DNA from 4 places in the Streptomyces sp. NPDC050388 genome. Region 1 is predicted to be linked to each of the others. Evidence: riboswitches for the same ligand, from Rfam matches in the RefSeq annotation. Region 1 holds a riboswitch; each other region holds the start of a gene.
What was found. Region 1 has a riboswitch for cobalamin ahead of AB0I73_RS02640 (energy-coupling factor ABC transporter permease). Riboswitches for the same ligand answer to the same signal wherever they lie in the genome.
Positions count from the first base shown of each region.

Region 2: it holds a riboswitch for cobalamin, as region 1 does, so the genes downstream of both, AB0I73_RS22715 (ribonucleoside-diphosphate reductase subunit alpha) here and AB0I73_RS02640 (energy-coupling factor ABC transporter permease) in region 1, are expected to answer to the same signal.
Region 3: it holds a riboswitch for cobalamin, as region 1 does, so the genes downstream of both, AB0I73_RS11415 (iron ABC transporter permease) here and AB0I73_RS02640 (energy-coupling factor ABC transporter permease) in region 1, are expected to answer to the same signal.
Region 4: it holds a riboswitch for cobalamin, as region 1 does, so the genes downstream of both, AB0I73_RS08655 (cobalamin biosynthesis protein) here and AB0I73_RS02640 (energy-coupling factor ABC transporter permease) in region 1, are expected to answer to the same signal.

Region 1 covers NZ_JBFAKH010000003.1:39,664-44,034, reverse strand. Annotated here, with positions in the region: gene AB0I73_RS02650 (ABC transporter permease) at 1-135, opposite strand, end outside; gene AB0I73_RS02645 (ABC transporter substrate-binding protein) at 156-1,751, opposite strand; cobalamin riboswitch at 1,929-2,138, shown strand; gene AB0I73_RS02640 (energy-coupling factor ABC transporter permease) at 2,168-2,881, shown strand; gene AB0I73_RS02635 (energy-coupling factor ABC transporter substrate-binding protein) at 2,878-3,255, shown strand; gene cbiQ (cobalt ECF transporter T component CbiQ) at 3,262-4,011, shown strand; gene AB0I73_RS02625 (ATP-binding cassette domain-containing protein) at 4,008-4,371, shown strand, end outside.
Region 2 covers NZ_JBFAKH010000039.1:55,348-59,718, reverse strand. Annotated here, with positions in the region: gene AB0I73_RS22730 (DUF3311 domain-containing protein) at 1-29, shown strand, start outside; gene mctP (monocarboxylate uptake permease MctP) at 26-1,654, shown strand; gene AB0I73_RS22720 (GNAT family N-acetyltransferase) at 1,750-2,256, shown strand; cobalamin riboswitch at 2,318-2,464, shown strand; gene AB0I73_RS22715 (ribonucleoside-diphosphate reductase subunit alpha) at 2,589-4,371, shown strand, end outside.
Region 3 covers NZ_JBFAKH010000015.1:70,884-75,254, reverse strand. Annotated here, with positions in the region: gene AB0I73_RS11425 (ABC transporter substrate-binding protein) at 1-499, opposite strand, end outside; gene AB0I73_RS11420 (ABC transporter ATP-binding protein) at 515-1,300, opposite strand; gene AB0I73_RS11415 (iron ABC transporter permease) at 1,300-2,409, opposite strand; cobalamin riboswitch at 2,510-2,631, opposite strand; partial or broken gene AB0I73_RS11410 (VOC family protein) at 2,698-2,916, opposite strand; gene AB0I73_RS11405 (IclR family transcriptional regulator) at 3,071-3,868, opposite strand; gene AB0I73_RS11400 (PDR/VanB family oxidoreductase) at 3,865-4,371, opposite strand, start outside.
Region 4 covers NZ_JBFAKH010000011.1:47,564-51,934, forward strand. Annotated here, with positions in the region: gene AB0I73_RS08635 (alpha/beta fold hydrolase) at 1-14, opposite strand, end outside; gene AB0I73_RS08640 (class II aldolase/adducin family protein) at 76-744, opposite strand; gene AB0I73_RS08645 (inorganic phosphate transporter) at 986-2,248, shown strand; gene AB0I73_RS08650 (hypothetical protein) at 2,280-2,501, shown strand; cobalamin riboswitch at 2,645-2,806, shown strand; gene AB0I73_RS08655 (cobalamin biosynthesis protein) at 2,928-3,893, shown strand; gene AB0I73_RS08660 (cobyric acid synthase) at 3,890-4,371, shown strand, end outside.

The DNA.
Region 1 (4,371 bases):
GCCGAGGGCGGCGGTGCCGGCGTAGGCCTTGACGGGGTCGAACGGGGAGGCGGCGGCGAGGGCGAACGCGCCGAAGGTCACGACGAGGAGGACGGGCACGGCGAGCAGGGCCCGCCGTGCCACGAGGTGTCCCATCGCCGTCCAGGGCAGGGTCTTCACTTCTCGGGCTGCCAGTCCTCGGCGTTCCACCAGGGGCCGCTGGCGAAGCCGTGCTCGTGCGGTTCGACCTGGGTGGTGAGGTCGCCCCAGCGGTCGGCGAGGACGTACAGGTGGTCGATGTGGGTGAGGAAGGTGTAGCCGGGGTCCTTCACGAGTTCGCGCTGGAGGTCGTCGTAGGCGGCCTTGCGGTCGTCGGGGTTCTGGGCGCGGCGGCCGGTCTCGAGGGCCTTGTCGACGGCGGGGTTGTCGTAGTGGGGCATGTTGTTGAAGCCGTCTCCGGCGAGGGAGGAGTGCAGCAGGGTGTAGAGGCCGAAGTCGGGGTCGCCGGTGCTGCCGAAGCCGGCGAGGACGGCGTCCTTGCCCATGCGGGGTTCGATGACCTCCCAGGTGGCGCCCTCGACCTTGACGTCGATGCCGGCCTTCTTGGCGTCGGAGGCGTAGGCGAGGGCGTGGTCCTGGCGGACCTTGTCGCCGGAGGGGTAGAAGAGGGTGAACGCGGCGCGGGCGCCGTCCTTGGCGCGGATGCCGTCCTGGCCGGCCTTCCAGCCGTCGCGGTCGAGGATCTTCTTGGCCTCGGCGAGGTCCTGGGGGCGTTCGATGTCCTTGGCGTACCAGGGGTCGTCGAGGGGCAACGGCCCGTAGGCGGGGCGGCCGGCGCCGTCGAGGATCTTGTCGACCATGGCCTGGCGGTCCACGGCGAGGTCGAGGGCGCGGCGGATCGTGGTGTCGCCGGTGATCTTGTTCCCGGTGGGGAGGGTGACGGCGCGGAAGTCGTAGGTGGTGGCCCGGTAGGTCTTGCGGGCGTCGTCGTTCTTGAAGGTGGCGGCAAGGTTGGGCGGGAGGGTCGCGCCGTCGAGGTCGCCGGAGCGCAGCCGGGTGGCGCGGACGTCGTCGTCGGCGATGATCGCCATGGTGAGCTTCTTCACCTTCGGTGCGCCGCCCCAGTAGTCCGGGTTCGCCTTGAAGGTGAGCTTTTCGCCCTTGCTCCAGCCGGTGAGGACGTACGGTCCGGTGCCGATCGGCTCGGTGTTGAAGGCGCCGGTGTTGGGGTCCTGCTCGCCGGCGACGTGCTCGGGGACGATGGGCAGGACGGTGCGGGCCGGGAAGGCCGCGTAGGGGTACTTGAGGGTGAAGACGACCTTGTCGTCGCCGTCCGCCCGGACCTCCTTGACGGCGTCGAGTTCGCTCTTGGCGGTGTTGTTGGTCTTGTCGTCGAGCACCGTTTCGTACGTGTAGACGACGTCCTCGGCGGTGAGGGGTTCGCCGTCGCTGAACTTCACGCCCGGGCGCAGGGTGTAGGTGTAGGTGCGGCCGTCGTCGGTGATCTCGGGGAGCGCCTTCGCGAGGGCGGGCTCGAGTTCCAGGTCGGAGTCCCGGGCGAGCAGCCCGTCGAAGATCTTGGAGTTGCCGTCCTTGCCGTAGCCGAGCAGGGGGCTCAGGGTGTCCGGTTCGGAGGCGACCCCGATCACCACGGAGTCGGCGGACCCGCCGCCCGCGGCGCCGTCCGTGCCGCCGCCGGGCGCCGAGCACGCGGCGACCGCGGCGGCCATGGTCGCCGCGACGGCGGCACCCTTTATTCGTCGGGTCGTCATCTGATCTCACACCTTTGCTGCCCGGATCTCGTTGTTGCATATTAGTTGCAGCAGGGTTCTGCCCAGGACCCCCTCCCCTCATTCCCGCACTTCGGCGTGGTGGGCCCGTGGGGTGCGAGCTGCGGGGCGCCGTCCGTGCGCCCCCCGGGAGTGCTTGTCAGCGGCCCGGGACGGGGTCTAGTGTCGCCTCGCCTTGGTGAACGGGAAATCCGGTGTGATGCCGGTGCGGCCCTCGCCACTGTGATCGGGAAGTCCGGCTCCGGCCCCAGGCCCTGTCCCCCGACAGGACCGAACGGCAGCCACTGGGTCCCCCTCGGACCCGGGAAGGCGGAGCACGGGCGGTGGTACCCGTCAGCCAGGAGACCGGCCAGGGCGCGTCAACCATCCACGAGGTGCTGGAGAGGGTCTGCTGAGCCATGCACATAGCCGAGGGTTTTCTACCACCGGCGCACGCGGTCGCCTGGGGCGTCGCGTCGGCGCCGTTCGTCGTCCACGGAGCCCGGTCGCTCATCCGTGAGGTCAGGGAACACCCCGAGAGCACGCTGCTGCTGGGCGCGTCGGGAGCGTTCACCTTCGTTCTGTCCGCGCTGAAACTTCCCTCGGTGACCGGGAGTTGCTCCCATCCCACCGGCACCGGGCTGGGCGCCGTCCTGTTCCGGCCGCCGGTCATGGCGGTGCTGGGCACCATCACCCTGCTGTTCCAGGCCCTGTTGCTCGCCCACGGCGGGCTGACCACGCTCGGCGCCAACGTCTTCTCGATGGCGGTCGTCGGGCCGTGGGCGGGGTACGGGGTCTACCGGCTGGCGCGGCGGTACGGGGCGCCGCTGATGGCCGCGGTGTTCTGCGGCGCGTTCGTCGCCGACCTGTCGACGTACTGCGTGACGAGTGTGCAGCTGGCGCTCGCCTTCCCCGACCCGGGCAGCGGGTTCCTGGGCGCGCTCGGCAAGTTCGGTTCCATCTTCGCCGTCACGCAGATCCCGCTCGCGGTGAGCGAGGGGCTGCTGACGGTGCTGGTGATGCGCATGCTGGTGCAATCCAGCAAGGGCGAGCTGACCCGGCTCGGGGTGTTGGTGACCGGGCTCGGGAAGAAGACGGCGGGCGCGGGCGCGAGCGAGGCGGTGGCCCGATGAGCCGTGACGCGAAGATCAACTCCCTGTTGCTGCTTCTGGTCGCCGTGCTCGCCGTGGTGCCGCTGGTCCTCGGGCTCGGCGACCACAAGGAGGAGCCGTTCGCGGGCGCCGACGCGGAGGCGGAGACCGCGATCACCGAGATCGACCCGGACTACGAGCCGTGGTTCTCGCCGCTGTACGAACCGCCGTCCGGGGAGATCGAGTCGGCGCTGTTCGCCCTCCAGGCGGCGATCGGCGCGGGCGTGCTCGCGTACTACTTCGGGCTGCGGAGGGGACGCCGGCAGGGGGCGGAACGAACGCGGGCGGAGCAGGAGCGGGGGGCCGGCACCGAGGCGGACGTCGACGAAGCGGCCCCCGCGGGACCCGGGACCTGATCCCCCGTGCTGCCGATCGACGCGGCGGCGCACAGCAGTCGCTGGCGCCGCCGTCATCCCGTGGACAAGGCCGTGCTCGGGCTGGGGCTCACCGTGCTGGCGGTCTCGCTGCCGCCCTGGCCGGGCTCGGTCCTGGTGCTGCTGACCGCGCTCGCGGTGCTGCTGGGTCCGGCGGGGGTGCCGGGGCGACGGTTGTGGCGTGCCTACCGGGTCCCGCTGGGCTTCTGCGTGACCGGGGCGCTGACGCTGCTGGTGCGGGTGGGCGGGCCGGGCGGGTTCGTGGCCTGGGCCGATGACGGGCCTTTGCGGGCCGGGGAGTTGCTGCTGCGCACCTCGGCGGCCTCCCTCGGGGTGCTGCTGTTCGCCTTCACCACGCCGATGTCCGACCTGCTGCCGCGTCTGGTGCGGGCCGGGGTGCCCGCTCCCCTCGTCGATGTGGCGCTGGTGACGTACCGGATGAGTTTCCTGCTGCTCGACTCGGTGCGCCGGGTCCGGGAGGCGCAGGCGGCTCGGCTCGGGCACACCACCCGGGCGGCGACCTGGCGTTCGCTGGGCGGGCTCGGCGCGACCGCGTTCGTCCGGTCCTTCGACCGGGCGGCACGGCTGCAGACGGGGCTCGCCGGACGCGGCTACGACGGCACGCTGCGCGTGCTGGTGCCGGAGGCCCGGGTCTCCGTCCGTTTCACGGCCGGGAGCGTGGTGCTGCTCGTCGCGCTGGCCGTCCTCACCCTCGTCCTGGAAGGACCCCTGTCATGAGCGGGCCCGCGCTGGTCGCCCTGCGGGGCGCTTCCTTCGCGTACGAGGACGGTCCGGCCGTGCTCACCGGCCTCGACTTCGAGGTGCGGGAGGGGCGCGCGCTCGCCCTGCTGGGCCGCAACGGCAGCGGCAAGACGACGCTGATGCGGTTGCTGAGCGGTGGACTGCGGCCGGGTGAGGGCGAGTTGACCGTGGCGGGCCGACCTGTCCGGTACGACCGCAAGGGGCTGACCCGGCTGCGGACGACCGTGCAGCTGGTGGTGCAGGACCCCGACGACCAGCTGTTCGCGGCGTCCGTGGGCCAGGACGTGTCGTTCGGGCCGCTCAATCTGGGGCTGTCCGACGCGGAGGTGCGGGCGC
Region 2 (4,371 bases), on a different contig from region 1:
CGGCCGCGAAGGGCGGTGCTCAGCGGTGAACGACGGCGTGAACGGCGTGGCACTCGCCGTCTTCATCTTCTTCTTCGTCCTCGTCACGGTGATGGGCTTTCTGGCCGCCCGCTGGCGCAAGGCCGCGAACGAGCACAGCCTCGACGAATGGGGCCTGGGCGGGCGGTCGTTCGGCACCTGGGTCACCTGGTTCCTGCTCGGCGGCGACCTGTACACGGCGTACACCTTCGTGGCCGTACCGGCGGCGATCTACGCGGCCGGCGCGGCGGGCTTCTTCGCGGTGCCGTACACGGTCCTCGTGTACCCGCTGATCTTCACCTTCCTGCCCCGGCTGTGGTCGGTTTCGCACAAGCACGGCTATGTGACGACGTCCGACTTCGTGCGCGGGCGGTTCGGCTCCAAGGGGCTGTCGCTGGCGGTGGCGCTCACCGGCATCCTGGCGACGATGCCGTACATCGCGCTCCAACTGGTCGGCATCCAGGCGGTGCTGGACGTGATGGGCGTCGGCGGCGGGGAGAGCACCCACTGGTTCGTCAAGGACCTGCCGCTGCTGATCGCCTTCGGTGTGCTGGCGGCGTACACGTATTCGTCGGGTCTGCGGGCCCCCGCACTGATCGCGTTCGTGAAGGACACGCTGATCTATCTCGTGATCGCGGTGGCGATCATCTACATCCCGATCAAGCTGGGCGGCTTCGACGCCGTCTTCGCCAAGGCGAGCGAGGCGTACGGCGAGACCAACCCGGCCACGGGCGCGCCGCGCGGTTCGCTGGTGCCGGGCGAGGCGGGGCAGTGGACGTACGCCACGCTGGCGTTGGGCTCGGCGCTCGCGCTGTTCATGTACCCGCACTCGATCACCGCGACGCTGTCCTCGCGCAGCCGTGAGGTGATCCGCCGCAACACCACGATCCTGCCGCTGTACTCACTGATGCTGGGCCTGCTGGCGCTGCTCGGTTTCATGGCGATCGCGGCCGGGGTCGATGTCAGCAACGGGCAGCTGGCGATCCCGCAGTTGTTCGAGAACATGTTCCCGGACTGGTTCGCCGGTGTGGCCTTCGCGGCGATCGGCATCGGTGCGCTGGTGCCGGCGGCGATCATGTCGATCGCGGCCGCGAACCTGTTCACCCGCAACATCTACAAGGACTTCCTCAAGCCCGACGCGACACCGGCGCAGGAGACCAAGGTCTCCAAGGTGGTCTCGCTGCTGGTGAAGGTGGGTGCGCTGGTCTTCGTCCTCACCATGGACAAGACGGTCGCCATCAACTTCCAGCTGCTCGGCGGCATCTGGATCCTGCAGACCTTCCCCGCCCTGGTGGGCGGCCTGTTCACCCGCTGGTTCCACCGCTGGGCGCTGCTCGGCGGCTGGGCGGTCGGCATGATCTACGGCACGGTCGCGGCGTACGGGGTGGCCTCGCCGACGCAGAAGCACTTCGGCGGTTCGTCGGACGAGATCCCGGGCATCGGTGAGATCGGCTACATCGGTCTCACCGCCTTCGTGCTCAACGCCCTGGTGACGATCGCCCTGACGTTCGCCCTGAGGGCGGCCAAGGCCCCCGAGGGCATCGACGAGACCCGGCCGCAGGACTACACGGCGGACGCGGGCGACCCGGGTGTCAGCGCGGAGCTGCCCCTGGACACGGCGGAGAGCAAGCACTGACGCACCCGGCGTCCGGCTCCAGCCCCCTCGCGGGGCTCACGGGCCGTCGGAGAAATCCGGCGGCCCGTCGCCGTCCCGTCGGGCACACTCACCTCATGGACATCGTCACCCGGCCGGTGGAGCCGTACGAGTACGAGGAACTCGGCGAGCTCACCGCGCAGGCCTATCTCCTTGACGGGCTGCTCGACTTCGGGGAGAGCGACGCGTACCTCGGCCGGCTCCGGGACGTGGCGGGGCGGGCAGCGGCCGCCGAGGTGCTGGTCGCCGTGGAGCGGGGAACGGTGCTGGGCGGGGTGACCTTCGTGCCGGGCCCCGGTCCGATGGCCGACATAGCGGGGCCGGACGAGGCGGAGATCCGGATGCTGGCGGTCGCCCGCGCGGGCCGGGGCCGTGGCGCCGGGGAGGCCCTGGTGCGCGCCTGCGTCGACCGGGCACGGGCGATCGAGGGGTGCCGTCGGATCGTGCTGTCGACCCAGCGCACCATGCGCTCCGCCCACCGCGTCTACGAACGGCTGGGTTTCACCCGCACCCCCGAACGCGACTGGAACCCGCTGCCGGACCTGGACGACATCATGCTGCTCACCTACGAGCTGACGCTCTGACATTACCGCGCTCCAGCACCATCCCGACACAAGATATGGGTCCGCCGGCGACACACGGCACAAGATGTATGCTCATGCCTGCTGTCGCCGCAGGGGAATCCGGTGTGAATCCGGAACTGTCCCGCAACGGTGTACTTGTGCGTGTCCGCGTTTTCTGCGTTCCCGCACGGCTTCAGTCCGAGGACCTGCCGACAGTGCGCCCGGCCGTCCGGTCCGGGTGCCTGACGTCCGGGCCTCGTGGAATGGGCCGGTGGACGCGAGGTGCGTGCGCGCGCCCGTGTGCTGCCCCCCGCCCTCGACCAGGCCCCGTGCCGAGCGAGGGAGAGCCCCACGTGACCATCGCGCCAGCCGATCCGGCTTCAGCGGTCGACGTGACCGACATGAGCGGCGTGAGCGACGGCCCCGGTGCCGCGCTGCTGCGGACCCTGACCGAGCTGACCGTCGACCTCCAGGGCGCCGACCCCGGCCGGGTCGCCGCCGCCGCGCTGCGCGGCCGGTCCGCCCATGCGGACGAGACCGAGCTGCGGGAGCTGGCCACCGAGGCGGCGGCCGGGCTCATCTCCGAGGACCCCGCCTACTCCCGGCTCGCCGCACGACTGCTGACGCTCGGCATCCGTGCCGAGGCCGCCTCGCAGGGTGTCACGTCGTTCGCCTCCTCGATCTCGACGGGACACCGCGAGGGCCTCGTCGCTGACCGGACCGCCGAGTTCGTCGCGCTGCACGCGGCCCGTCTCGACGCGCTGATCGACCTCGGCGCGGACGACCGTTTCGGCTACTTCGGCCTGCGTACCCTGCACAGCCGCTATCTGCTGCGGCACCCGGTCACCCGCAAGGTCGTCGAGACACCGCAGCACTTCCTGCTGCGGGTCGCCGCCGGTCTCGCCGAGAGCGACACCTCCCGCTCGGTGGACGAAGTCGCCGCGCTGTACGGCCTGATGAGCCGCCTGGAATACCTTCCCTCCTCCCCCACCCTGTTCAACTCCGGTACCCGGCACCCCCAGATGTCGTCCTGCTACCTCCTCGACTCCCCCAAGGACGAACTGGACTCCCTCTACGACCGCTACCACCAGGTGGCCCGCCTCTCCCAGCACGCCGGCGGCATCGGCCTGTCCTACTCCCGCGTCCGCTCCCGCGGTTCGCTGATCCGCGGCACCAACGGGCACTCAGGCGGCATCGTCCCGTTCCTGAAGACCCTGGACTCCTCGGTCGCCGCCGTGAACCAGGGCGGCCGGCGCAAGGGCGCGGCGGCGGTCTACCTGGAGACCTGGCACTCGGACGTCGAGGAGTTCCTGGAGCTGCGCGACAACACCGGTGAGGACGCCCGCCGCACGCACAACCTGAACCTCGCGCACTGGGTGCCGGACGAGTTCATGCGCCGGGTCAGCGCCGACGCGCCGTGGTCGCTGTTCTCCCCGTCCGACGTCCCGGACCTGGTCGACCTGTGGGGCGAGGAGTTCGACGCGGCCTACCGGGCCGCCGAGGCGGCGGGTCTGGCGACGAGGACGCTCCCCGCGCGGGAGCTGTACGGGCGCATGATGCGCACCCTCGCCCAGACCGGCAACGGCTGGATGACCTTCAAGGACGCCGCCAACCGCACCGCCAACCAGACCGCCGAGCCGGGCCACGTCGTCCACTCGTCCAACCTGTGCACGGAGATCCTCGAGGTCACCAGTGACGGGGAGACGGCGGTCTGCAACCTCGGGTCGGTCAACCTCGGCGCGTTCGTCGACCGGGCGAACGGCGGCCTCGACTGGGAGCGGCTGGACACCACCGTCCGCACCGCCGTCACCTTCCTGGACCGGGTCGTCGACATCAACTTCTACCCGACCGAGCAGGCGCGCCGTTCCAACGCCCGCTGGCGCCCGGTGGGGCTGGGCGTGATGGGCCTCCAGGACGTCTTCTTCCAGCTCCGGCTGCCCTTCGACTCCCCCGGGGCGAAGGCCCTCTCGACCCGTGTCGCCGAGCGGATCATGCTCGCCGCGTACGAGACGTCCGCCGACCTCGCCGAGTCCCACGGCCCTCTGCCGGCCTGGGAGAAGACGCGTACGGCCCGGGGCGTCCTGCACCCCGACCACTACGGCGTGGAGGTGACCTGGCCCGAGCGGTGGGCCGCGC
Region 3 (4,371 bases), on a different contig from region 1:
CCTTCCCTCTCCCGTTACGGCACGACTCACTCAGCAGATACGAGTCGACGCCCACCTCGTCCAGTTCGGCGGGGGTGAAGCCGGTTCCCTCGCTGAAGCCGTAGTTCCAGCCCGCGAAGACCAGATCGGCACGGGCGTCGAGGACCAGCTCCTTGTTGATCCTCTCCTTCGAGAGCCACGTGGTCTTCTGGTAGGCGTCCTTCCAGGGAACGGACGTGAGGTCGCCCTTGTCGTCGGGCATCACATAGCCCGCCATATGGCCCTCGAGTCCGAGCGCGAACATGATCTCGGTGATGCCGACGTCGTTGGTGACCACGCGCTGGGGGGCTGTGTCGTAGGTCTTCTTCTGGCCGCAGTTCTCCACGGTCACCGGATAGTGGCCGTCACGTGCGGCGGAACCGTCCTTCTCTCCTTCCCGAGAGGTGACCTGCGCACCGCAGCCGGTGAGGAGCAGGGCCGTGGCGAGCGCGAGTGCGGCGGGGCGTGCCAGGTGCGGCATGGTGGAGGTGGCTCCTCAGGTAGTGGGCTGAGCGGGCAGGAGACGGTCGAAGAGCAGCTGTACGGCGCCGGTCTCCGGGTGCGGGACGCGATGCGCCCGCACGCCGAAGACCTCGGCCAGCAGCTCGGGTGTGAGCACGTCGTGCGGAGCACCGGAGGCGACGATCCGGCCGCCGTCGATGACGTGGAGCAAGTCGCAGTGGAGTGCGGCGAGGTTGAGGTCGTGCAGTGCGGTGAGCACCGTCAGTCCGCTGCCACGCACCAGGGCGAGCACTTCCAACTGCTGGGCGATGTCCAGGTGGTTGGTGGGCTCGTCGAGCACCAGCACCCGGGGTCGTTGGGCGAGCGCCCGGGCGATCAGGACCCGCTGCCTCTCGCCGCCGGAGAGGGTGAGGAAGCCACGGTCGGCGAGGTGACCGGCGCCGACCCCCACCAGCGCGGCCGCGCACGCCTCGCGGTCCTCATCGGTGGTCCGGGCCGCCGACCGTTGGTGCGGCAACCGCCCCATCGCCACGACCTCGGCGACCGTGAAATCGAATTCGGTGACTGACTCCTGGGGCAGTGCGGCCACCCGACGGGCACTTTCACGCGCGCTCATGGCGTACAGGTCCTCACCGCCGAGCCGGACCGTACCGGCCGAGGGACGCAGCGCCCGGTAGACGCAGCGCAACAGGGTCGATTTCCCACTGCCGTTGGGCCCGACCAGGCCGACGAGCTGCCCCTCGGCCGCCCCCAGCGTGACCTCTTCCACCAGCCGGGCCCCCTCGGCCTCGACGGTCAGTGCGTCGACGTCGACCCGCATCACACGCCTCCGAAGGCGTAGGAACGGCGGCGCATCAGCAGGAGGAAACACGGCACGCCGATGGCCGCGGTCAGGACGCCCACCGGCAGTTCGACCGGTGCGAGCACCGCGCGGGACAGGATGTCCACCCAGACCAGCAGGACGGCTCCGGCGAGCGGTGCGACGGCCAGCAGCCGCCGGTGGTCGGCGCCGACGAGCATCCGTACGGCGTGCGGAACCATCAGCCCGACGAAACCGATCGCCCCGCTCACCGCCACCACCGCCCCCGTGACGGCCGCGGAGACCAGGAACAGCTCCTTGCGCAGCCTCCCCGGGTCCACTCCCAGCGCGGCGGCCGTCTCGTCGCCCATGGCCAGGGCGTTCAGACGGCGCGCCGACCACGCGAGGTGGACGAGGCCGCCGAGCACCGCCCCCGCGGCGATCGGAACGGAGGCCCAGTTGGCGCCGCCGAGGCTGCCGAGCAGCCACATCATCGCGGAACGAGCCGCCTCACCGCGCTCGGCCGCGAACACCATGAACGTGGTGACGGCCGAGAAGCCGTAGAACATCGCGGTGCCCGTCAGGACGAGCCGCAGCGGGCTCAGTCCGCGAGGGGTACGGGCGATCGCGTACACCAGCACCATGGCCAGGAGCGCGGAGAGGAACGCCGCCGTGGACAGGGCCCAGACGCCGAGCGCGCCGAAGGCTCCGAAGATGAGCACGGCGTTGGCGCCCACGGCCGCGCCCGAGGAGATGCCCAGCACGTACGGGTCGGCGAGAGCGTTGCGGACCATGGCCTGCACCGCGACGCCGATGGCCGACAGCCCGGCCCCGACGATCGCGGCCAGCACGGCCCGGGGAAGGCGCAGTTCCCAGACGATGGTGTACGCCGGCACCTGGCCGGGGGTCATGGACCCGCCCGTCAACCCGGCCCACAGGTGGTGTAGCACCTCGCCCCAGGAGATCCCCGACGCCCCGATCCCCACCCCGCAGACGAGGGACACGGGCAGAGCGGCGCCCAGGCCGATCAGGAGAAGGGGCAGTGGAACGCGCCGGGGGGACGCGGCCCCGGCTCCGGTACGGGGCGTGTGCGCGGGCGTGGCAGGTTCGGTTTCGAGGGTGGTGGCCACGGACGGGTCGCTTTCGCCTCAGGCCGTGCCCCTGCGCAACAGAAGGAGCGGCCCCGGGCGCGGGGCGCCCTGCGCAGCACCTCTCGCAGTCCACGGCGATTGACAGGAGCCTTCACACCGCGGGTAATCGGGCTTGCGGGGCCTCGGACGGGCTCCGCCTACCGTTGCGGGTCAGCGCCGGAATTCGACCGGACTTCCCCCGCGGGGCATGTGCAGCTTAGCCTGCCCACCAGGACACCCCCGCCGGTGGTGGCGGAAATCACCTTCCGCCGGGGTGGCCTGGCACTCTCACCGGACTTCTGCATCTGTCCTGGTCAACGGTCTGGCAGTGGGGAGTGCGGCTACAGGACCCCTGGCAGGGGCGAGCTGGTTCCGCGGTGCCGGGGTGCGCAGGGCGTCGAACTCGTTGCCCTCGGGGTCGGCCATGACCACCCGACTCCGGTCCGAGCCCCGGCCCACGTCCACCTTGACGGCGCCGAGGCCGAGCAGCCTGGTCACCTCGTCCTCGGCGAGCGGCTCCTCCAGGACCCAGCGGTGCCCGGGCGACCCGAGCACCTCGCTGCTCGCCGGCAGCGCGCCCAGCGCCGCGATGCGCTCCCGCACCCCGGCTCACAGAGCCGGTACCGGATCCGGCGAAACGGCGTCTCGTTCCGGGACCGGCTCATCCTCCGCTCCCCTGCGCGTCCGCCGGTCGGGTGCCGAGGGCGCGGGAGATGCCGCGTGCGGCCGTGCGGACCACGGGGAGGTGGGACCGGGCGGCGGCGTCGTTGGGCACGACCACGCCGACGGCCGCGACGACGTCGCCCGAGCCGTCGCGCACGGGGGCCGCGATGCCGAGGGCGTCCTCGTGCACGAAGCCGGGGCAGTACGCGTAGCCGTCGCGGCGTACGGCGGCGAGCTGGGCCCGCAGCCTGCCCGGGGCGACGGGGGTGGCGGCTGTGTAGGCGTTCAACCGCCCTGCCTCGACGACCTGTTCGCGCAGCCCGGCGGGGGCGTGCGCGAGCAGGACGAGGCCGCTGGAGGAGGCGTGCAGCGGCAGGCGGCCCGCGATCCGCGTGTAGTTGACGACGGAGCCGGGCGTGGACAGCCGTTCCACGAACAGCACCTCCTCCCCGTCGCGCACGGCGAGCTGCACGTGGTGGCCGACGACGTCGTGGACGCCCTCCAGGAACGGCATGGCGCGCTCGCGCAGTGTGAGGGCGGGCGAGGCGCGCGAGGCCAGCTCCCACAGGCGCACCCCGACCCGTACCAGACGCCGTTCGTCGCGCACCAGCAGCCCGTGCGCGACGAGTTCGGCGATCAGGCGGGAGGCGGTGGCCACGTGCAGTCCCGACCGGCGCGCGATCTCGGAGACGGACAGGGCGGGCTCGTCCTGGGTGAACGCCTCCAGGATGCGCACCGCCCGCGTCAGGACCGACTCGCCGGGTCCCCCCGCGCTCGCAGGTCGAGGACCGCTCACAGGTCGAGGACGAGGCGGGGGCAGGCGGCCCGGGAGACGCAGATCATCATGGTGTCGTTCGCGGCCTGCTCGTCGGGGGTGAGGAGGGAGTCGCGGTGGTCCACGGTGCCGTCGAGCACCGGTGTCTCGCAGGTGCCGCAGGTGCCCTCGCGGCATGAGGACAGCACCTGCACACCCGCCTGCTCGACGGCCTCCAGCACCGAGACGCCGGGCGGCACCGTCACGGTGCGGCCGCTGCCGGCCAGTTCGACCTCGAACTCCTCCTCCGCGGCGGCGGGCCGCAGGTCCTTGGGTGCGAACCGCTCGGTGTGCAGGGCGGCGTGCGGCCGGACGGCGCAGCGTTCCTCCACCGCCCGCAGCAGGCCTTCCGGGCCGCAGCAGTAGACCGACGTGTCCGGGAGCGGGCTGCCGAGCAGGGCGTCCAGGTCCGGCAGGCCGTGTGTGTCCTGCGGTACCAGGCGGACGCGCTCGCCGTAGGCGGAGCGCAGCTCGGCGTGGAAGGC
Region 4 (4,371 bases), on a different contig from region 1:
CTGACAGTGCGCACGGAACCCAGTGTCCCGGCGGAGCGGTCACCCGGCCAGTGGACGTCCCGCCCGAAGCGGGACTCAGTCGCGCTGCCCGTAGCCCCGCAGGCGGTCCGCGACCTCCGCCAGCTGGTCGGGCGACAGGAGGGCCGGGGAGCGGCCCGGGACGGACGAGGCGGTCAGCCAGAGCCTGCACATCCACTCCAGCTGGGCGGTGCGGTCGTAGGCCTGGTCGAGGGTGGTGCCGTGGGTGAGGGTGCCGTGGTTCCGAAGGAGGCAGCCGGTGCGGCCGTCGAGGGCGCGCAGCACGTGTTCGGCCAACTCCTCGGTGCCGTACGTCGCGTACGGGGCGACCCGGACGGGCCCGCCGAGCGCGGCGGCCATGTAGTGGACGAGCGGGAGTTCGTCGACGAGCGTGGAGACCGCCGTCGCGTGCACGGCGTGCGTGTGCACCACGGCGCGGGCGCCGGTCGTGCGGTACACCGCGAGGTGCATGGGCAGCTCGCTGGTCGGGACCAGGGTGCCGAGGACCTGCCGACCGGTGAGGTCGACACCGGTCACGTCGTGCGGGGTCAGCCGGTCGTAGGGCACTCCCGACGGCGTGACCAGCACGGTCGGACCGACCCGCACCGAGACGTTTCCGGAGGTGCCGACGACGAGCCCGTCGGAGACGGTCCGGCGGGCGGCCTCGACGAGGCCGGTCCAGGCGCGCGTCTCCTCGTCACTCACGTCCCGTTGCTGCTCGGCCATGCCGTGATCCTGCCGGGTGACGAAGGTCTCTTCAACGGCTCCGCGGTCGGCCGCGAACGCCCGTCGACGGAGCGCGGCCCTTCAGCCGCACCGCCACGGGCGGGCCGTGGTGGACGTACGGCCGTCCGACGGAGCAACCGCACCCATCACGGTCATCCCGACGCCCATCCCAGTTCATCTTCTGTTCACTCAGGTTACCTACGTTCAACGCGCCAATGACTTCGAACGATTGCCTGGGTAAATGGAAAGCTTCTCGCTGATCCTCGCGATTGTGGTGGTAACCGCACTCGCGTTCGATTTCACGAACGGTTTCCACGACACCGCGAACGCGATGGCGACAACCATTTCGACCGGTGCTCTCAAGCCCAAGGTCGCGGTGGCCATGTCCGCCGTGCTGAACCTGGTGGGCGCCTTCCTCTCCGTGGAGGTCGCCAACACGATCTCCAAAGGCCTCGTCGACGAGGCCGGCATCCGTCCCGAGGTCATCTTCGCCGCACTGGTCGGCGCGATCCTCTGGAACCTCCTGACCTGGCTGGTCGGTCTGCCGTCCAGCTCCTCGCACGCCCTGATGGGCGGTCTGATCGGCGCCACCGTCGCCTCGGCGGGCTTCGGCGCGGTGCACGGTGACGTCCTGGTCACCAAGGTGCTGATCCCCGCGATCGCCGCGCCGCTGGTCGCCGGCCTCGCCGCGATGTTCGCGACGCGGCTGACCTACCGCCTGGGCAAGAAGGCCGACGGCAAGGCGTCCGAGAAGGGCTACCGGGCGGGTCAGATCGCCTCCGCCGGCCTCGTCTCGCTGGCCCACGGCACCAACGACGCGCAGAAGACGATGGGCATCATCACCCTGGCCCTGGTCGCCGGCGGCACCCTCGCCCCGGACTCCGACCCGCCCCTGTGGGTCATCGTGTCCGCGGGCGTCGCCATCGCGCTCGGCACCTACCTCGGCGGCTGGCGCATCATCCGCACGATGGGCAAGGGCCTGACGGACCTCCAGCCGCAGCAGGGCTTCGCCGCCCAGACCAGCGCCGCGACGGTCATCCTGGCCTCCTCCCACCTCGGTTTCTCCCTCTCCACCACGCACTCGGTCTCCGGTGCCGTGATGGGCGCGGGCCTGGGCCGCAAGGGCGGTGTCGTCCGCTGGTCGACGGCCACCCGGATGTTCGTCGCCTGGGGCCTGACGCTGCCGGCGGCGGCCCTGGTCGGGGCCATCGCCGAGCTGGTCTGCCGGGCCGGCAGCTGGGGCACCGCCGTCGTCGCCGTCTTCCTGGTCTCCTCCAGCGCGGCGATCTGGAAGATCTCCCGGCGGGAGGTCGTCGACCACACCAACGTCAACGACCACGATGCCGCCGACGGTTCGGCCGCCACCGCCGAGGAGCCGGCCGGCGTGGTGACCGCCGCCATGGCCGCGGTGACCCCGCCCCCGGCGGGCAGCCCGGTCGAGGAGCTCTCGGCCACCATCCCGGCCCCGGCCGCCACCGACCCGGCCGCCAAGACCACCGTCTGACCGCGCCCCGGTACGAAGGAAGAAGAGCACCATGAAGATCGACTGGGCGGCCCTCGGTTCCGTCTTCGGCGTCAGCCTCGTGGTCACCGTGGCCCTGGTGGCCCTGTTCACCCTCGGCATCGTCGGCCTGTCCCGCCACGAGCGGGCCGCCGCCCAGGGCCGGTCCGCGGCCCTGGCGGTCACCGGCGCCTACGCCTGCTTCGCGGCCTGCACGGCGGCGGTGGCGTACGGGATCTATCTGATCATGGCCTGATCCTGACCTGATCTCGGCCTGATCGCGGTCTGATCAGAGTCGTCTCCGTCCGACGGGCGGTGCGGGGCTTCGCGCCCCGCTCCGCCCGTTCGCGTTCCCCCACCGGAACCCCTCTGTGGGCCTCAGCACACTTCAGCCTCGCAGGTCAAAGGCAGGTTGACGGTTCTTCCGGACCGTGGTGGACTGCCGGATGCCAATGCGGCGACAGGAGAGGAAGCCGGTGTAAGTCCGGCGCGGTCCCGCCACTGTCACCGGGGTGCACACCCCGGGAGCCAGGAACTCTCACCGCCGGTCTCGTCGAACCAGGGCGTGGACACCCTGAGTGAGGACATATCGCCATGCCCGGCTGCCCGTCGAGGTCGACCAGCGACACTCCACCCCGGATCGGGGCGGTCCCTTCCACCGGATCCCCCACCGGCTGAACCCGTGGGTGCCGATCGCGAGTTCGCGTACGGCGCCGCCGCCGGCCTCCTCGGCGACCTGCTCCTCGGCGATCCCCGCCGGGGACATCCGGTCGCTGCTTTCGGGCGGGCCGCGGCTGCCGTGGAACGGATGCTGTGGCGGGACGACCGCGGCCGGGGCGCGTTGCACACCGCCGTCTGCGTCGGCGGGGCCGTCGCCCTGGGGAGCCTTGCCGCCCGGTGCGTACGGTCCTCCTCCGCTGCCTCGATCGCCCTGACCGGCGCCGCCACCTGGGCCGTCGTCGGCGGGACGTCGCTGGCCCGGGAGGCCCGCGCCGTCGGGCGGTCCCTGGAGACCGGCACCGCCGAGGGCATCGAGGCCGCGCGGGCACGGCTGCCGCACCTGTGCGGGCGGGACCCGCAGGCGCTGGACGCCGACGGGATCGCCCGCGCGGTGGTGGAGTCCGTCGCCGAGAACACCTCCGACGCCGTGGTGGGCGCCCTGGTGTGGGGCGCCGTCGCCGGGGTGCCGGGACTGCTCGGGTTCCGGGCCGTCAACACCCTGGACGCCATGGTCGGCCACAAGTCCCCCCGGTACCGGCGCTACGGCTGGGCCTCCGCCCGCCTCGACGACGTCGCCGGGTGGCCCGGGGCGCGGCTGACCGCCGTACTCGCCGCGGTCGCCGGGCCGGACCCGCGGGGCGCCGTCCGGGCGTGGCGCGCGGATGCCGCGAAGCACCCCAGCCCCAACGCGGGCCCCGTGGAGGCGTCCTTCGCGGGCGCGCTCGGCGTGCGGCTCGGCGGAACGCTGTCCTATGCCGGGCGGGTCGAACACCGGCCCGTCCTCAACGGCACCGGCCGTCCCGTGGCCGTGGCGGACATCGACCGGGCGGTACGGCTCTCGCGGCGCGTCGGCTGGCTGACGCTCGGCGTCGGTGCCGCCGCGCGGATCGTCGCCGCACGGATCGTCGGGAAGGGGCACAGGTCATGAGCGGTGGGGGTCTGCTGGTCGCCGGTACCACCTCGGACGCCGGCAAGAGCGTCGTGACCGCCGGGATCTGCCGGTGGCTGGCACGGCAGGGCGTCAAGGTCGCGCCGTTCAAGGCGCAGAACATGTCGCTGAACTCGTTCGTGACGCGCGAGGGCGCCGAGATCGGGCGGGCGCAGGCCATGCAGGCCCAGGCCTGCCGGGTCGAGCCGACCGCACTGATGAACCCCGTGCTGCTCAAGCCGGGCGGCGAGCGGAGCAGCCAGGTGGTGCTGCTGGGCAAGCCGGTCGGCGAGCTGAGCGCGCGCGGCTACCACGGCGGACGGCAACAACAGTTGCTGGGCACGGTGCTGGACTGCCTCGCACAGCTGCGGGACACGTATGACGCGGTGATCTGTGAGGGGGCCGGCAGCCCGGCCGAGATCAACCTGCGGCGCACCGACATCGTGAACATGGGGATCGCCAGGAACGCCGGGCTCCC